4 regions of the Desulfitobacterium hafniense DCB-2 genome follow, and region 2 is predicted to be linked to each of the others. Evidence: riboswitches for the same ligand, from Rfam matches in the RefSeq annotation. Region 2 holds a riboswitch; each other region holds the start of a gene.
The links. A riboswitch is a leader RNA that binds a small molecule or an ion and turns the genes downstream of it on or off. The one in region 2 is predicted to bind cobalamin.
Positions count from the first base shown of each region.

Region 1: linked by a shared signal. The riboswitch ahead of DHAF_RS00190 (ABC transporter substrate-binding protein) and the one ahead of DHAF_RS07665 (double-CXXCG motif protein) in region 2 are both predicted to bind cobalamin.
Region 3: linked by a shared signal. The riboswitch ahead of DHAF_RS01830 (anaerobic ribonucleoside triphosphate reductase) and the one ahead of DHAF_RS07665 (double-CXXCG motif protein) in region 2 are both predicted to bind cobalamin.
Region 4: linked by a shared signal. The riboswitch ahead of DHAF_RS06495 (bifunctional cobalt-precorrin-7 (C(5))-methyltransferase/cobalt-precorrin-6B (C(15))-methyltransferase) and the one ahead of DHAF_RS07665 (double-CXXCG motif protein) in region 2 are both predicted to bind cobalamin.

Region 1 is NC_011830.1:31,018-35,485, reverse strand. Features, by position in the region: gene DHAF_RS00195 (ABC transporter permease) at 1-840, opposite strand, end outside; gene DHAF_RS00190 (ABC transporter substrate-binding protein) at 960-2,600, opposite strand; cobalamin riboswitch at 2,903-3,092, opposite strand; gene DHAF_RS00185 (metal ABC transporter permease) at 3,241-4,344, opposite strand; gene DHAF_RS00180 (metal ABC transporter permease) at 4,328-4,468, opposite strand, start outside.
Region 2 is NC_011830.1:1,636,892-1,641,359, forward strand. Features, by position in the region: gene DHAF_RS07650 (reverse transcriptase/maturase family protein) at 1-204, shown strand, start outside; gene DHAF_RS24725 (group II intron reverse transcriptase/maturase) at 275-778, shown strand; gene DHAF_RS26755 (HNH endonuclease) at 837-1,160, shown strand; gene DHAF_RS07660 (Rpn family recombination-promoting nuclease/putative transposase) at 1,247-1,627, shown strand; cobalamin riboswitch at 2,004-2,182, shown strand; gene DHAF_RS07665 (double-CXXCG motif protein) at 2,336-2,992, shown strand; molybdenum cofactor riboswitch at 3,147-3,279, shown strand; gene DHAF_RS07670 (molybdopterin molybdotransferase MoeA) at 3,385-4,468, shown strand, end outside.
Region 3 is NC_011830.1:385,961-390,428, reverse strand. Features, by position in the region: gene carB (carbamoyl-phosphate synthase large subunit) at 1-1,272, shown strand, start outside; cobalamin riboswitch at 1,486-1,669, shown strand; gene DHAF_RS01830 (anaerobic ribonucleoside triphosphate reductase) at 1,818-4,187, shown strand; gene nrdG (anaerobic ribonucleoside-triphosphate reductase activating protein) at 4,187-4,468, shown strand, end outside.
Region 4 is NC_011830.1:1,393,513-1,397,980, forward strand. Features, by position in the region: gene DHAF_RS06485 (glycosyltransferase family 8 protein) at 1-694, shown strand, start outside; gene cbiD (cobalt-precorrin-5B (C(1))-methyltransferase CbiD) at 723-1,886, shown strand; cobalamin riboswitch at 1,922-2,099, shown strand; gene DHAF_RS06495 (bifunctional cobalt-precorrin-7 (C(5))-methyltransferase/cobalt-precorrin-6B (C(15))-methyltransferase) at 2,110-3,450, shown strand; gene cobI (precorrin-2 C(20)-methyltransferase) at 3,548-4,291, shown strand.

The sequences.
Region 1 (4,468 bases), 1.6 Mb from region 2:
GGCGGTGGTCAGAGTGCTGCCCAGCCCCGGATAGGCAAATACCTGCTCCGCCAGAACGGAACCGCCGAACAATTCACTGAAATAGGCAAACTGAATGGAAATAGCCGGAATAATGGAGTTGCGGAAACCATGGTTTTTGAAAATCTGCCAGGCTGTTTCTCCTCGTGCTCTGGCAAAGGTCACATATTCCGTATTGAGGATATCGATCATTTTTTCCCGGGTGTGCATGGCGATATTGGCAACCCCTAAAAGGCTTAACGTCAAGGCGGGAAGAATGAAATGGCGGAGGCGGTCCGCCAAAGTAACATCGGCATCCGCCAGTCCTATGGGTTTAGTCAGGCCGATCGGAAACATTCCCAGCCAGACTGCAAAAACAAGCAGTAAAATTAAAGCCAGCAAAAAGGTGGGTATGGAAACCAGAATATAACTGTACCATTTAATAAAGCGATCCAGCAGCTTCCCTCTTCTCATGGCGGCCACCGCTCCCAGCAGATAGCCGAAAACACCGGACAAGAGCCATGCTGTTCCCATGAGCGCAAAAGATGTCATGGCTCTGCTTTTAATAATGTCCATAACGGGGACTCTATACAGCTTGGACATACCAAAATCACCCTGCAGCAAGGCCCCTGCCCAGGAAAAATATTGTTCCACAGGGGATTTGTTAACCCCCCAGTATTCCTTCAGCTTTTCCAGCTGTTCCTGTGACATAGAGGTATCACTGATCGCATAGGCATTGACAGGATCAATCGGAGACAAATGGATTAACCAGAAGGTCAGGATGGATAAGCCCAGCATCAGGGTAATCATGCGCAGAAAGCGCCTGAGGATTTTTTGAGACATAACACAGCACCTCCCGTTTATAGAGCGGCCCCATTCAAACAGGTGCGTTCAAAACGCCAATGCTTCGGGCAGGCGTTTCAGACGCACCTGTTCTGATAGAGCGTTCAGCTTGATTGGCTTTAAGGGTTGATCGACCACTCCGTGATATTGCCAAACAGTCCAAATTCATAGCCATGGGAATGCATGAGTTGGTTGCCGATATTCACCTGATCATTGACAAGGTACAGATGGTCGACACGGGCCAGCCAAACGATGGGAGCGTCACCAAGGGGGCTGAAACCGGTTTTCCCATCCCATTGGGCCAGTTTCCAGTATTGATTGGCTTCTTCCTGAGTGCTGGCGTACAAAGCTTTCTTTATATAGTCATCAGAAGTGGGATTGATATAAGAAGGCATGTTATTGTACCCGGTATTGATCACCTGAGATGAATACATAGTATACAATTGATGGGGGTGAAGTCGGCCGCCTCCCCATAGGCAGGCATTGGCCTTGCCCTGGATAAATATTTCATCCCAGGTAGCACCGATGATATTGATCTTAATACCCAGACCAAGGGCCTGATCGGCAACAGCCAGGGCGATGTCACCGCGCAGCTGGTCACTGGAAGGAAAATATAAATCAAATTCGGCCTTCAGCCCATCCTTCTCGACAATGCCATCCTTGTTGGTATCGGCCCACCCGGCATCTGCCAGCAATTGCTTGGCCTCTTCAACCCGGCCATCCTCAATGACCGTTTTTTCATTAAACCAGGGTGTGCCATCCACAATGGAATAGGCAGCCTTTCCGTATCCGTCCATGGTCACATCAATAATTCCCTGACGGCTTAACCCAATGTTCAATGCTTGACGGATGGCCAAATGAGAGGTAATATCATTGCCGACTTTGACCTCGTTGGCGTTGATATACCCGGTTCCGCCGCTGGGCAGGACAGGAAGACTAATTCCTCTGGAATCAACGCTCTCCAGAACGTGTAAGGTCATTCCCGGCAGGGTTTGTCCGGCAAATTTGGGAGGAATGTAACAAATATCAACTTGACCGGCCTTGGCCGCTGCAAAAGCGGCATCTTCCCCCAGCAGCAGGAAGGTGAGTTTCTTGAATTGAGGCTCCTCACCATACCAATAAGGGTTATAGTCCATGATGATTTGTTCGCCGTCATTATACTGGGTTACCTGATAGGGTCCGGAGCCAATGGGGTTTTTGGAATAATTGTCATCATAAATATGTTTGGGCACAATGCCGATTTCGGAAAGCTGACTGACAAATGTGGAACGCGGCTCTTGCAAAGTAAACACGATGGTATCCTTGCCGCTAATCTCCATTTTATCGACAAAGGAAAGGTCAAAGGCGATGCCGTCTTCTTTCAGCATTTCATAGGTAAACAGGACATCCTCTATGGTAACCGGGTCGCCGTTGGAAAATTTGGCATCATTGCGGATTTTGAAGGTCCAGGTATAGCCGTCTTTACTCGTCTCAAAGGATTTGGCCAGATCGCCGACAAAAGTTAAGTCCTTCGTGGCTTTAAGCAGTGAACTGTGGGTTAAGCGGATTTGCCCGATGGCACCCCAGGTCTTTTTGGGATCGAACATCCCATAATCGGCCATTCCCACAGCCAGGACCAGCTCCTCCTTCTTCCCTTCCTCCGGCGCCTTTGAAGTCGTCGGGGAAGGACTGCACCCAGGCAGGCCAACCAAAAGAACGACAACCAGAATCAGCAGGGGAGCGAACCGCTTCCGAAGCAAATGTAACTTGGGCTTGTTCATCTTTTCTACCTCCATAAAAATAGTTAAACTCCCTTACCTGCACCTTTGCTCATGAGCGGGGAAGCTCCTCTTCCTCCCGGCAATTTAGGTATGCTCAAGTAAGTTAGCTGCCTCTAACTATAAAAAAACTCTTGTATAATTTCAATTTCTTTCAGCTAATCTTTAGAATTCTTCAGAATCATTGACCCAAAATCATTGACCCAAAACAAAAAAACCCTTTCCAAACGGAAGGGCTTTCTATCCTGTATTTAATAATAGTGTTCTGAACACGATATCCACCTCCCTAACATCCCGTAGGTTGTTTTGAATCCGGGGCATGAGCAGGTCTCCTGGCTTAAGTTCCTCATTAACTCCCGTCTTCCCGGATATAACTATCCAGTGACCTTATGGTGAGTTAACTCCCTTCTACAGTGGCGGGCACCGCGTCAGCTTTGACTGACTTCCCTTACGGTTTTTCCTCTGAAAAATCGTACTCATCCCCATATGAAATTATAGATAGAATAAGAAATTTCTTGCCCAATTACAATGTATTTCAGCGAATCTTTAGAATTCTTCAGAATTACCTTCTTCAGAATAACTGAATCTGAAACAAAAAAAATGGATACCTCCTTCACAGGGATATCCCTCTTTTCTTGACAGCTTAGCCTGAAAGCAAGGTCTCATAGCTGCGCAGGCTGGTCAGGCGCCCCTGTTCAGTCAGCTTGATCACGCTGTTGTTTAACTCAATACACCCTTCCTTTTGCAAAAGGGCGATCAGATTTTTCGTAAGCTCCCCATCCAGGCGCAAATAACTTTGTATCTCAGCAAGGTTTGCTTCACTTTCCTCGTGGTGATAAAGATGGAGCAAAAGTATCATTTTGGCAAAGCCTATTTTTTGACTGCGGCGTCTGCTCAGCGTGCTCACAAGCCCCCGGCCGGGAGCAAAGATAAAGACCAGCAAGAAAGAAATTCCCGTCATCATGGCCATACAGCCGGCGATGGATACGTCCAGCAGGGCTGCCGCCCGATAGCCTAATAAGCCGTTGATGGCCCCGATCACCCCGCTTAAAATCAACATCCGCTTTAAATCATCGGTAAGCAGATAGGCCGTGACCGGCGGGCCAATCATAAACGCTACCACCAAAATGGAGCCCACCGCCTGAAAAGCCCCCACTGTGGTAAGCGAAACCAGGGTCATCAGACCGTAATGGACCAGGGTCGGCGCAAAACCCAACACAGAGGCCAGCATGGGATCGAAGGTGGCAAGTTTCAGCTCCTTGAAGAAGATGATGATCACCGCCAGGTTAATAAGCAAAAGAATCCCTGTGGTATGAATGGCTTTCGCGCCCAGATCCACTCCCCCCACGATCATGCGGTCAAAGGGAGCAAAGGCCAGCTCTCCCAGCAGTACCGAGTCAGTGTCCAAATGCACCGAACCCGCATAGCGCGTAATCAAGATAATGGCTATGGAAAAGAGGAAGGGGAACACAATACCGATGGCTGCATCTTCCGCCAAAAGCCGCGTACGCCCCAGCATTTCCGTCAGCCACACGGTGACGACCCCCATTAATGCGGCACCGGCGATCAGAAAGGAGGAAGAAAGATCATGAGTGACAAAGAAGGCCAGCACAATGCCCAGCAGAATCGTATGGGTGATGGAATCCGACATCATGGCCATTTTCCGCAGCACCAGAAAGACACCGGGCAGGGCGCAGGCCACCGCCACAATGACGGCAATCAGTTGTATTTCAAATTGTGGGGACATCAGGCCCACTCCCTTCCAGTTTCAGCATCAGCTTATTCTTCCTGTGCCGGTACACCCTGTGCAGAATACCTCTTCCCGGGGCAAACAGAACACTGAGCACAACGAGGAGGCTGGCGCACACCAC
Region 2 (4,468 bases):
AAGGAACTGTTCTACCGCATGAAGGCCGCCAGGTGTGAGTTGTGCGGCAAGGAACATGTTCTGGTCAGCTCCCATCAGGTGAAGCGCCTGAAAGACCTGACCGGCAGCCACCCATGGGAACGGGTCATGCTGAAAATGCGCCGAAAGACGCTAATTGTGTGCAACGAGTGCCACAGGGCAATACACTCTGTAGATTCTGAGTAAATGGAGAGCCGTATACCCCGAGAGGGGTAAGTACGGTTCGGGGGCGAGCATCCGGAAACCTGCCGCAGCAATGCGGCAAGGCGCTGGGTGCTTAGCCTACTTCATCGTCGGAGTTATCGGCAGCAAAACCGACGCCGAACGCGTCAAAACAGACATCAAACAGTTCTTAGCAGGAGAGCTTAAACTCAAAATGTCGGACGCCAAGACAAAGATTACACATTCAGGGGATAAAGCCCGCTTTCTCGGATATGATATTTACGTCTCACGGGAGCAGTGCGCAAAGAGACGAAAAGATGGAGCCATTATGCGTTCGCAAACAGGTTCCATCAAACTGCTGGTCCCGCACGAAAAATGGGTGGGCAAACTCCGCGAGTACAAGGCGTTCAAGACAGTTCTGACTTCAGATGGCAAGGAGTCCTACAAGGCATTGCACCGGGGCAAGCTTGTTAACCGGTCTGACATCGACATTTTAACAGCATACAACCAAGAGATAAGAGGGATTCGCAATTACTATAGGGTTGCGAACAACTCCATCAAAATAGGCCGATTACAGTATGCTGAAAACGTTCGCTAGAAAATACAGGACATCAGTTTCAAGAATAAAAGCCCGTTACGTGATGAAAAAGACGTTTATGGTGGAGTACACAATAAAAAGTGGCAAAAGAGTGGCAACGTTTTATAACGGCGGCTTTCATCGAGAGAGACTGGCAATAAATGATGCACGGGTGTCACTCCTCCCACAATACACAAGATATGAGAAAAGGAACAGTTTCACCAATCGTATACGTCTGCATAAGTGTGAACTCTGCGAAAAAACGAGTGGGCAATTAACTTTCCACCAAGTCAAGAAACTGAAGGAACTGAAAGGCGAGCGTGCATGGGAACGCGTAATGATTGAACGCAGGCGCAAGACGCTAGTCGTATGTCCTGATTGCTATCAACAAATTCATACCTGAGATTAGTTCGGCAATCGAAGGTAAATGGCGAGCCGGATACATCGAGAGATGTCCGTCCGGTTCTGGAGGGAGCGCGGCGGTAGCTTATGCTATCGCCAACCTTACCTCATAGCTACCCATCCCAAAGCATAGCCCTGCAGCTGCTGAAATATATGGTCAGGATATGGGAAAGTAAGCTAAAGGAATCTCCGACAGATAGACTACCGGTCATCATTCCGCTGGTAATCTATCACGGTCAGGAGCAATGGGACGGTCCGCTGAAACTATCTGGGATGATCGACCATTATGAACAGCTGCCTGATACGGTAACCCAATATATCCCGGAGTACAGATACATCCTCTACAACCTCTCCACATACACTGATCAAGAACTGGTCGGCAATATGTTGCTCCTGATTGTATTGAGGGCGATGCGGGCAATCTTTATCAAAGATGAAAAAATTTCTATACCATCCTGCATGAATTAGTTTTCAATTTGGAGAAGGTGGAAGACAAGGAAAAGGCGAAGCGATTCTTTGAAACCTTGATCATATACATCTTAAGTACCCGGCAGGACCTGGAGTTGAAAAGGATTTATGCTAATTATCAATGCAATAGTCCAGAAACATTCTCTAAATCTGCATATAAATCACCAAGGGCCACCTTTGCAAACAGGGTGTCTACATTATCAAAAAGGACTGTTCGCCGGAGGCAATTTTCGCTTTCGTATCATTGATTTCTTCCCGAAGTTCATCCTTTCTTACCAATAATATATGCTGCTCTTTGCTGTAGGCAAAATATTCTGTTGACTTACAGTGATACTTGATATAATGTTGGTTATAAGGAAAAGTTTAGGAAAAAACTGAATATCAGGCGGAATAGGGTTGCTTAAATGCATTAATAGGGAACTCCGGTGTGAAGCCGGGACAGCCCCGCTACTGTAAGAAGGACGAGTCCCTTAGAGGATCCACTGGTGAAAACCGGGAAGGTAAGGGATGAGGATGAGTTCAAGTCAGGATACCTGCCCCATTCCGGAAACACAAGTTTTCGGGGGAGAATAAGTGTAGCAAATTTATGGGTAGGATGATCGCTCATCTTTACTTATTACATGACGTCTGCCAGAGCCGAATACACCGGCTCTTTTTTATTATCGGAGTATATGCTGGAAGGTAGAGTATATATTGGAAGGTGATGAGATGCGTTATTATTGTTTGGAAATTGATGAAGGAGAAAAAGAGCCCTACGCCTATGGAGCAAGTGTAGGCGAATGGCCAAGAAAAGAGATCCATTGTCCCCTATGCCAAAGAGAATGGAAAAAAAGCACAATGTATGACTGGGGAACCGATAACCCTATTGTTTTGTCTAATGATAATTATCCTGATTTTCTCTGGTTTTATATCAACCATATCTCAGGGAAGGCCAAAGACGTTCTGGAAAGAGAAAAGATTACGGGTTACAGCTTAGAGAAAGCTCATGTACTATCCGTCCGTGATCTATCGGATCTGCAACTAAAGGAGCTCCGGCGCCAGGGGATCAGAATCCATAAGATACCCACGGAACCGCCGGTCTATCACAAGCTTCATGTCGCTGTGAGTGCCGAATTTTATAAAAAATCAAATGTTATTCTGCTCGATCGTTGTCCGGAATGCGGCTACGAAACCTATAGTGCCGAGAACAAGGAGCGGGTTGAAGCGCGGGATTACCTTTATTTAAGAGAAGAATCCCTCAAAGGAGCGGATCTGTTCAGAGCCAAGGGCTACGGTGTTACCGTTTATTGCTCCGAGCGATTTGTGGAAGTCTATAAAAGACACGAGCTCACAGGGCTGACATTTACCGAGATTGAAGTGCTTTGATATCAGGCACTTCTTTTTTGAGCATAAACATAGCTTTGTATACCCCAATTTTATAACTATATAAACCTATATAACCTAATTTAGTGTAAAATAAAATCAGGATATTTATTTTTATGTTTATTTATGTTATGTTATGTTTATGGATAAACAACGAAATTGAATAGTTTTCCGAGCTCCTTTGTCTAAAAGACTATCTCATGACGGAGGAGCCTGAGCAAACCGCTCACGGGGTCAGTCAGGAAACCAGCTGGCCTTCACTGATGAAAAGGAAGCAGAAAATACAGGATTGACAGATCGGATGCTGGCTTTTGCTGTTTTCGTCATCAGGCGGTTTTGCTTTAGAAAGGCAGGCCGCTTTTTCTGTTGGTATTGTTTTTATAAGGAGAAACACCATGGCAAATAATCAGCATGATCACATCAGCTGCCCCTCCTCATCCTGCATCGGTTGTGCCACACGCTGTCATCGGCAGCAGAATGATCCGTTCTCCCGGGATGAGGCTTTGGCGATCCTTTTCGACCAGGCCAAATTTGAACTGGCCAAGGAATTCGTACCACTGAATGAAGCTTTGGGCCGGGTGACTTCGGAACCGACCTATGCGGCCTTCTCGGTGCCTTCGGCAGATACCGCCCAGCATGACGGAATTATGGTGAACTGGGAACAGGCTAAAAAGCTGCTTGAGAGCGGCAGCCGGGTGCTGGCTGAACATGAATTTTGTCTCCGGGCCATGGGCGCGGTGATTGAACCGCCTTTTGATACAGTGATTCCGTTGGAACAGGTAAAGCATTGGACAGATGGAAGAGTGGAAATCAAGGCCCTGCCCGCACCGGGGCAGGGAATCAAGGGGGCAGGCAGCAGCATCAGGGGGGGTGAGCGGCTTGTTCCGGCCAATTACCGACTAAACCCGGCTCATCTCTCGATCCTGCGTTTTGCCGGAGTGGAAACGATAACCGTATGGAAAAAGCCCAAAGCTGCCATCATTCCGGTGGGGGACGACCTGGTGGCACCCGGCCGCCGGCCCGGCCCCGGACAGGTAGTGGAGTCGGATAGCATTCTCTTGGCAGGGATCCTTCAGGAATGCGGCGGGGAGGCCTGGACAGAACCGGTGGCAGGGGATGGGGTAGACCTGATCTGCCAGGCTATTCTGCAGGTTATCTCCCGCTGTGATGTTCTGATCCTGATCGGGGGCTTAGGCCGCAGCGGAGCCCGGTATGGGGATTATACCGTCCAGGCTGTCGAAAAACTGGGCAGAGTACTGGTCCAGGGCATGGGGTTCAACCCCGGTGGGAAAGCCATGCTGCTGGCAGAAATCCAGGGGAAATGTGTCGTGGGAATTCCTGCGCCTCCTCATGCGGCTCTGACTCAGGCTGAGCAGTACCTGCCGGCGATTATGGAACGCTTTCTGGGGTGTCCGTGTTATGAGCGGCCGGAGATCAAAGCCCGGCTGCATGAGGATTACCAAAGCGGAATCCGCTCCG
Region 3 (4,468 bases), 1.3 Mb from region 2:
ATTCTCGGTACCGTACCGGAAGTCATCGACCAGGCTGAGGATCGGGATCAGTTCCGCAAAATGATGGAGAAACTGGCTATCCCCATGCCCCAGGCAGGTATGGCCAGCACTCTGGAGGAAGCTTTGGCAGCGGCGGAGATGATCGGTTATCCCGTCATGGTTCGTCCCTCCTATGTCCTGGGAGGCCGGGGCATGGAAATTGTCTTTGATGAAGAACAGCTGCGGGAATATGTGGCCGCCGCCGTGGACATCACCCCGGAACGCCCCATTCTTATCGATAAATTCCTGGAGAATGCCATCGAAGCAGAAGCCGATGCCGTCTCAGACGGTACTCATGCCTTCGTCCCTGCCGTTATGGAGCACATCGAGCTGGCGGGGATCCATTCCGGAGACAGTGCCTGCGTCATTCCTCCCCTGACCATTGCCGACCGCCATTTGCGCACCATTATCGATTATACCCAGCGGATTGCCCAGGAACTCCATGTGGTAGGGCTTATGAATATCCAGTACGCCATCGCCGAGGATAAGGTCTACGTCTTAGAGGCCAATCCCAGAGCTTCCCGCACCGTACCCCTGGTCTCCAAAATCTGCAACACCCCCATGGCCAGGCTGGCCACGGAGTTGATACTGGCTGATTATACCGGGCAAAAGAACGATATCGCAACCAACTTCAAGCCTGCTCAGATCTCCCATTACGGCGTCAAAGAAGCGGTCTTCCCCTTTGACAAATTCCCTGAAGTAGATCCCGTCCTCGGCCCGGAAATGCGTTCCACCGGAGAGGTTTTGGGCATGGCCAATTCCTTCGGCCTGGCCTATTTCAAGGCTCAGGAAGCAACCCACTCCTCCCTGCCCTTCAGCGGAACCGTCCTTATGAGCATTGCCGAACAGGACCGCTCTTCAGGGGTCATCGAAATCGCCCAGGAATTCCTCAAGCTGGGCTTTAAGATCAAAGCCACTCAGGGGACCCGGAAATTCCTTCAGGATCATAGCATTGACGCCGAATTCATCCATAAAATTGAGGAAGGCCGTCCCAATATCACTGATGGTATTATGAACGGCGAGATCCAATTGGTCATTAACACCCCCATCGGCAAACGCAGCCTCAAAGATGATTCCTACATCCGCAAGACCGCCATTAAGTATAAGATCCCTTATATCACCACCACCCCGGCCGCCTTAGCCAGCGCCAAAGGAATTGCCGCATCTCAGGAGGCGGCAGCCAATAAAACCGTGGTTAAATCCCTGCAGGAATATCATGGTGAGATAATGTAATTTCGGTAATATAATTCAGATCATATAATTTGGCTCATGTAATTAGATAATGTGATTTAGATCGTTGACAGTCCCCTTGCTTTTAAGATATGATTTTATCAGTCTTAGCTCAACTGGTTTTCGGTTGCACACCCCTATATATAGTGTTTTTTTATAAACTTTCATCTATATATGGTGTTCAACGAGATTTTGATGTATAATGAGACTGGTTCATTAATAAGGAATCTCATAGGTGACTGTACAACCACAGTTGAAAAGGGAAGCCGGTTAGAGGCCGGCACGGTCCCGCCGCTGTAAGGGAAATATACTTCTTGGCATTACCACTGAAAGGGTTTCGGGAAGGTAAGAAGTATAGATGATCCTAAGTCAGAAGACCTGCCTATGTGTATACCACCAACTCTACGGAGGATAGAGTATGTTGGGCTGCTAACGGCATGTTGTTTTTAGCTTCTCGGCATCTCTGTCGGGAAGTTTTTGTTTCGGATGTCATCATGAGTCCCTGAACGATGATAAGAGATCAGATTGAGAAAAGAGGTAGATTGTATTTGATTACTAAGATTCGCAAGCGCGACGGACGGGAAGCTCCTTTTAACATTGAAAAAATAGCCAACGCTATCTTTAAGGCAGCCAGTGCCACAGGAGGCAAGGACTATCAATCCTCTCTCCTTCTTGCGGAAGAAGTGGTCAACTACCTTGAGGTTAACCTACATAAAAAAGTCCCCTCTGTGGAAGAAATTCAGGATGCTGTGGAAAAGATCCTGATCGAAAGAGGCCACGCCCGCACAGCCAAGGAATTCATTCTCTATCGGGCGGAACGGACCCGTGTCCGGGAAATGGATACCCGGCTTATGAAGGTCTATGAGGAGCTGACTTTTAAAGAAGCCAAAGATAATGATATGAAGCGGGAAAATGCCAACATTGACGGAGATACCGCCATGGGCACCATGCTGCGCTACGGCTCCGAAGGAGCTAAACAGTTTAATGAGATGTTTGTCTTAAAGCCCGAACACTCCAAAGCCCACAAAGAAGGAGATATTCACATCCATGATATGGATTTTCTCACCCTCACCACTACCTGCTGCCAGATCGATATTATTAAACTTTTCAAAGAAGGCTTTGGGACCGGCCACGGCTTCTTAAGAGAACCCAATGATATCCAGAGCTACAGTGCTTTGGCTTGTATCGCTATTCAGTCCAACCAAAACGATCAACACGGCGGCCAAAGCATTCCTAATTTTGATTACGGTATGGCGCCGGGAGTAGCCAAAACCTATATTAAGCTTTATAGACAGAACCTGCTTAAAGCCTGCGAGCTTTTAATCCATCAGGATGTGGATCAGGAAGAGCTGGAAGCCCATCTCAAGGATGTATTCTCAGCCCTTGCCAACCAAGGGCATACACCTACCCTTTCCTCTGACCCGGATTATTTTGAGCAGGAAGCCGCACTGCTTCAAACCCTGCCTAATCTTAAGCTGGACATGCCTACCATCCGCAAAGCTCAGGAGTTTGCCGTCAAAAAAGCTCTTGCCGAGACGGATAAAAAAACCTATCAGGCTATGGAAGCTTTGGTCCATAACCTCAATACCATGCACAGCCGTGCCGGAGCCCAAATTCCCTTCAGCTCCCTCAATTACGGCACGGACACCACCCCGGAAGGCCGTATGGTGGTCAAAAACCTGCTCCTGGCCACCGAAGCAGGTCTGGGCAACGGCGAAACCCCCATCTTCCCTATCCATATCTTCAAAGTGAAAGAAGGGGTTAATTATAATCCCAGTGATCCTAACTACGATTTATTCCAGCTGGCTTGCCGGGTCAGTGCCAAAAGACTTTTCCCCAACTTCTCCTTTATTGATGCTCCCTTTAACCTGCAATACTATGTCCCCGGCAGGCCTGAGACGGAAATTGCCTACATGGGCTGCCGCACCAGGGTGATCGGCAATATTTACGACCCTTCCCGGGAAACCATCTTTGGACGGGGAAATCTCAGCTTCACCACCATTAACCTCCCCCGTCTTGCCATCAAAAGCCACCAAAGCCGCACCGAATTCTTCGCCATGCTGGATGAGAAAATCGACCTGGTTATCAATCAGCTCCTGGAACGTTTTGAAATTCAAGCCCGTAAAAAAGTCAAGAACTTCCCCTTCCTGATGGGACAGGGAATCTGGCTGGATTCCGACCAACTGGGCTGGGATGATGAAATTCGCGAAGTGCTGAAGCACGGCACCCTTTCCATGGGCTTTATCGGACTGGCTGAATGCCTTATGGTCTTAACCGGGCAGCATCACGGGGAATCGGAAGAGGCACGGGAGCTGGGACTGGAGATTGTTCAGCAACTGCGCCGGCGCATGGATGAAGCAGGACGGGAATACGGGCTGAATTTCTCTCTCTTGGCCACTCCTGCCGAGGGCCTCTCCGGCCGCTTCATCAAAATGGACCGGGAGCTTTTCGGCAGCATCCCCGGTATCACAGACAAAGAATACTACACCAACAGCTTCCATATCCCCGTCAGCTTCCCGATCAGCGCCTTTCACAAAATCACGATTGAAGCCCCCTACCATGAGCTGACCAACGCCGGCCATATCACTTATGTGGAGGTTGATGGCGATCCCACTCAAAACTTGGAGGCTTTTGAGAAAATTGTCCGTTGCATGAAAGAATCCGGCATCGGCTTCGGTGCTGTCAATCATCCTGTGGATCGGGATCCCGTCTGCGGATATACAGGAATCATCGGCAACGAATGCCCCCGCTGCGGCCGCGAAGAAAGCACTGCTCCCTTTGAGCGCATCCGCCGTATCACCGGCTATCTGGTGGGAACCTTGGATCGCTTTAACGACGCCAAAAAAGCCGAAGTCCGGGATCGGATTAAACACCTGAATTGCCTTGACTCCTCCATCGGTGAGAAAGGGACGCTTTAATGATGGACTCCTGCATCCGGATCGCAGGAATCATCGGGGAGTCCATTGTGGATGGCCCGGGCATACGCCTGGTGGTGTTCGCCCAGGGCTGTCCCCACCACTGTCCCGGCTGCCATAATCCTGAGACTCATGCTTACGAAGGAGGAAAAAGTGTTGCCATCGCGGAAATTCTTCAGCGTTTAGCCATGAACCCTCTTCTAGACGGCATCACCTTAAGCGGCGGGGAACCCTTTGCCCAGGCGGCCGGCTTTGCCTTGCTGGCACAGTCCGCCCGGCAGAGA
Region 4 (4,468 bases), 240 kb from region 2:
GGCCATTGATAGCTCACGATGTAAGGTTGAAGGAATTAAGCTGTCTGATGAAGGTTTGAGCAAGGCACCTATTACCAGCCGCTATCCCAAGGAAATGTATTACCGGATTTTTGCAGTGAATTATCTTCCCGATCACCTTGAACGAATTTTGTACCTGGATCCTGATCTTGTCGTCATCAATCCTCTAAAGGAGCTCTACACCATAGACTTCCAAGGAAACTTCTTCGCAGCAGCCTCCCATGTTAAGGAACTATTGAAAAAACTCAATCACGTCAGACTTAATATGGCTGAAGACAGCACCTATGTCAATTCGGGGGTGATGATGATGAACTTGTCCCTGCTGCGCCAGGAACAGGATGTTCATGAAGTCTACCAATATATTGAAGAATACAAGCACCGCTTATTCCTGCCTGACCAGGATGTTCTTAATGGGGTGTATAGTGATAGAACCCTGACTGTAGATGCGAAAATCTATAATCTCAGTGAGCGGTATTATGCCCTCTATAATCTGAACCCCAAGTACTGGGATGCTAAAATTGATCTGGATTGGGTCCGCAGCAATACAGCGATTATTCACTATTGCGGCCGCAACAAACCCTGGAAAGACAACTATATTGGGGATTTGAACGTTTTTTATAAAAACTATGAGCAAAAGGTTCGTGCCAAAATGAAGGATTTTGAAACTATGAGGTGAAATGATAGCATTATAGTTAAATACGATAATGGGTGGGGCGGCTGATATGAGGAAAAAGACGAAGGACAGGCATTCATGGAAAACGGGCTTTACTACGGGCAGTTGTGCAGCAGGGGCAGCAAAAGCTGCCTGCCTTTTGCTGAAAGGACTGCATCAGGGAACAGAGGTGGATATCCCGCTGCCTCAGGGCGAACGGCTTCAATTGCCTGTACATAGATGGGACAGGGCGGAAGATGTTGCTTGGGTAAGCATTATCAAAAATGCGGGAGATGATCCCGATGTCACCCATGGTTTGGAAGTGGTCGCCAGGGTGCAGCTCCTTTCTCAAAGAGGAGAAATCCTTATTCGCGGCGGGCGGGGCATCGGAGTTGTCACCAAAAAGGGTCTGCAGATTCCTCCGGGGGAAAGCGCTATCAATCCTGTTCCCCGGTCCATGATTCAGGCCGCGGTACGGGAGGTATTTCCCCAGGAAGAAATCCTGGTGGTGATCGAAGTGCCTGAAGGGGAACGGCTTGCTCTAAAGACCTTGAACCCCCGACTGGGAATTATGGGAGGGGTATCGATCTTAGGTACAACGGGTATCGTTCGGCCGATGTCGGAAGAAGCCTTTAAGAATTCGATCCTGCCTGAATTGGATCAAGCCGTCGCTTATGGACACAAAGCCATTGTTCTGACTCCCGGCAATTATGGCTTTAAGGTAGCCAGGGAGCAGCTCATGGTCCCTGAGGAAGCCATTATTCAGATGAGTAATTTTGTGGGCTTTTTGCTGGAAGAGGCTGCTTATCGCAAGATCGAAAAGGTGCTTCTCTTAGGTCATATTGGCAAACTCATTAAAGTGGCCGGGGGAATATTCCATACTCATACTCATGTTGCCGATGCCCGGATGGAGATCCTGGTGGCCCATGCCGCCCTGGCTGGTATGGATCAAAATTCCTTGCAGACCATCGCGGAGTTGCCGACAGTTGAAGGTGCTGCCGAGGAAATTCGCAGCAAGGGCTGGGGGAGCCTTTTATTTAAACTGGCTGAAAGGGCAAGCCACCGGGCTCAAGACCATGTACATGGGGAACTTCAGGTGGGAACTGCCTTTACTTTGCTTAACGGAGAGATCATCGCCTGGGATGATCCGGCTATGGAGATCGGCAAAGAATTTTGGCATTGGCCGCCGGTGGAGGAGGAATTTTGGCGAAAATAGAGAATAGTTTAGTAATTCGAATTAAGTTGTCTTAACAACCGAATAGTATTCAAGGTTCCTCTTTAGAGGAAGAAAAGGGAAGCCGGTGAAAATCCGGCGCGGTCCCGCCACTGTGAACCACGAGTGCCTCTTAAGGCCCACTGGGATGAGCCTGGGAAGGGAAGAGGCATAAAGACTGGAAGCCAGGAGACCTGCCTTGAACATTGCGCTACGTCCACGAGCGATGGATGATGTAGTGACGATTTCGGAAATACCGAAGGGAAGAACCAAAGAGCCGCTCAGGGCTCTTTTTTGTTTAGCTTGCTTTTTTATTGAGCTTAATCGAGGGGAAGGTGATGGGATGATTCAAATAGTGGGGATAGGCCCTGGTACGAGAGCATGGGTTCCCCAGGCTGTTGAAGCAATGGTCGCTCAGAGCGATGTTTTGGTAGGAGGGATACGAGCCCTGGAGCTGTTCCCGGATTTCCAGGGAGAGTCATACCGGGTCACTGGAAATCTGGCGGAAACTCGGCAAACCTTGCAGAAAGTATTGCAGCAGGGCAAAAAAGCCAGTGTCCTGGTTTCCGGTGATCCAGGTTTCTATAGTCTGCTTCCTTGGCTGAAAAGGGAGTTTCCTCAAGAAGAAATTCAAGTATTGCCGGGCCTCAGCTCCATTCAGCTGGCCTTTGCCCGGGCAGGGATACCCTGGCAGGATGCAGAGCTGCTTAGTGTCCATGGACGTCCGCTGAACTGCTTGCCTTTACATCTCAGCCGGCCAGTGGGGGTTCTTACTGGCGGTGAAAACTCACCCCGGAAGATCGCTGAGTATTATCGCACCTATGGCTGCAATCCGCGGATTTCACTTGGCAACGCCTTAACCTATGCGGAAGAGCGTTGGCTGAATACAGATGCTGATCAGCTCATGAATTCAGAAGAAGATTTCGCCAATGCGGTGATGATCCTCTATCCGGAAGAAGCGGAGCATAAGCCGGAACAATCTGTCCTCTCCCTGCCCAGGAGCTTTGGCATCAAGGATGAGGAGTTTATACGCGGTGATGTCCCCATGACCAAGACGGAGATTCGCGTTCAAGTTCTGGCTAAGGCGGGAATTATCCCCGCGAGCCGGGTCTTGGATGTGGGAGCCGGGACGGGAAGTATAAGCATTGAAGCTGCTCTTCTGGCTCATCGCGGCTGCGTTTATGCGGTGGAGGAAAATCCGGAGGCACAAGAGCTGATCCTGAAGAATCAGGAGAAATTCCGGGTAAGCAACCTGCGCTTGATTCGTGGCTCCGCACCGCTGGCTCTGCAGGAAATCCCGCCTGTGGATGTCTGCATTATTGGCGGAAGCCATGGACAGATTCGGGAGATTTTACACCAAGCCCCTCTGGTACCTGGGGGACGGGCAGTGGTGACTGCCGTAACTTTAGAGACATTGGCTCATGGTATGGAGGCCCTGAAAAGCTTGCAATACGAAGATGTTGATGTGGTTTCGATCCAAGCTGTGCGCTGGAAGGGCATTAAGGATATTCATCTTGCCCAGGCCCAAAATCCTGTATTTATACTCTCAGGAAGGAAAGGAAGCTAAGGTCTCCGCTCAAACACAGGAGCCAAGACCCCTGGCAAGGGAGCGGCACTGCAGAACTGCAAGCTGGTGGCAAGACGAGGAACTAAGGAGGAACAAAGTGAAGAAGGATAAGCATGAAGACAAAAACACAGTAACCACCCTGATCGGGGAAAAGGCCAAATTCTATGGGGTGGGCGTAGGGCCGGGGGACCCTAAGCTCATTACTTTACGGGCCGTGGAAATATTACAAGCTATTCAAGTTGTCGCCATACCCAAATCCAAGATGGAGCGGGAAAGTGTTGCCTGGGAAATTGCCCAGTCACACTGCCCCTCCGGAGTCAGCATTTTAGAGCTGGAAATGCCGATGACCGCCGACGAAAGCATACTCCAGGCTGCTTGGCAGAGTGCAGCGGAGAAGATTGAGGCGGAGCTCAGTCAAGGGCATTCTGTTGCCTTCCTTACCTTAGGTGATCCTTCCTTATACAGTACCTATAGTTATTTACTGACCATTCTAAGAGAGCGGCTTGAGCCGGACCAAATAGAGACCATCCCAGGGATCACGGCTATGGCGGCTGCCGCTGCCCGAGTGAATTGGCCTTTAGCCACAGGTGATGAGCCTCTGATTGTTTTGCCGGGGATTGAAGGTTTAGAGGAGTATGAGCACTACCCTAATCTCGTCTTAATGAAAGTATCGCGGAATCTGCCGGAGGTGCTGAATCATGTCCAAAGGACCGGGTCACAGGCGGTTTTAGCTACCCGGGTAGGTCAGGCGGGGGAAGAGATTCGTTTGCTTGATCCGGAGGAAGTGCTGGAAAAAGTGGACTATTTGAGTCTTGTGCTTTGCAGGAAGCCTCAATCGTGAGCGAGATAGTTTGAAAGATATTGTCTCCAGGATTTTGTTTTACATCGTTCGCTCAATGAGCTGCGCGGACAAAACTAACGCGAAAAGCCAGCCGCTCCGTCGGGACGCCGGCCAAATCGCTCCTGCTCAATGGCCGGTTGGAAACGTCCTGTTTCCAACCCGACTCCGCTGCAGTCT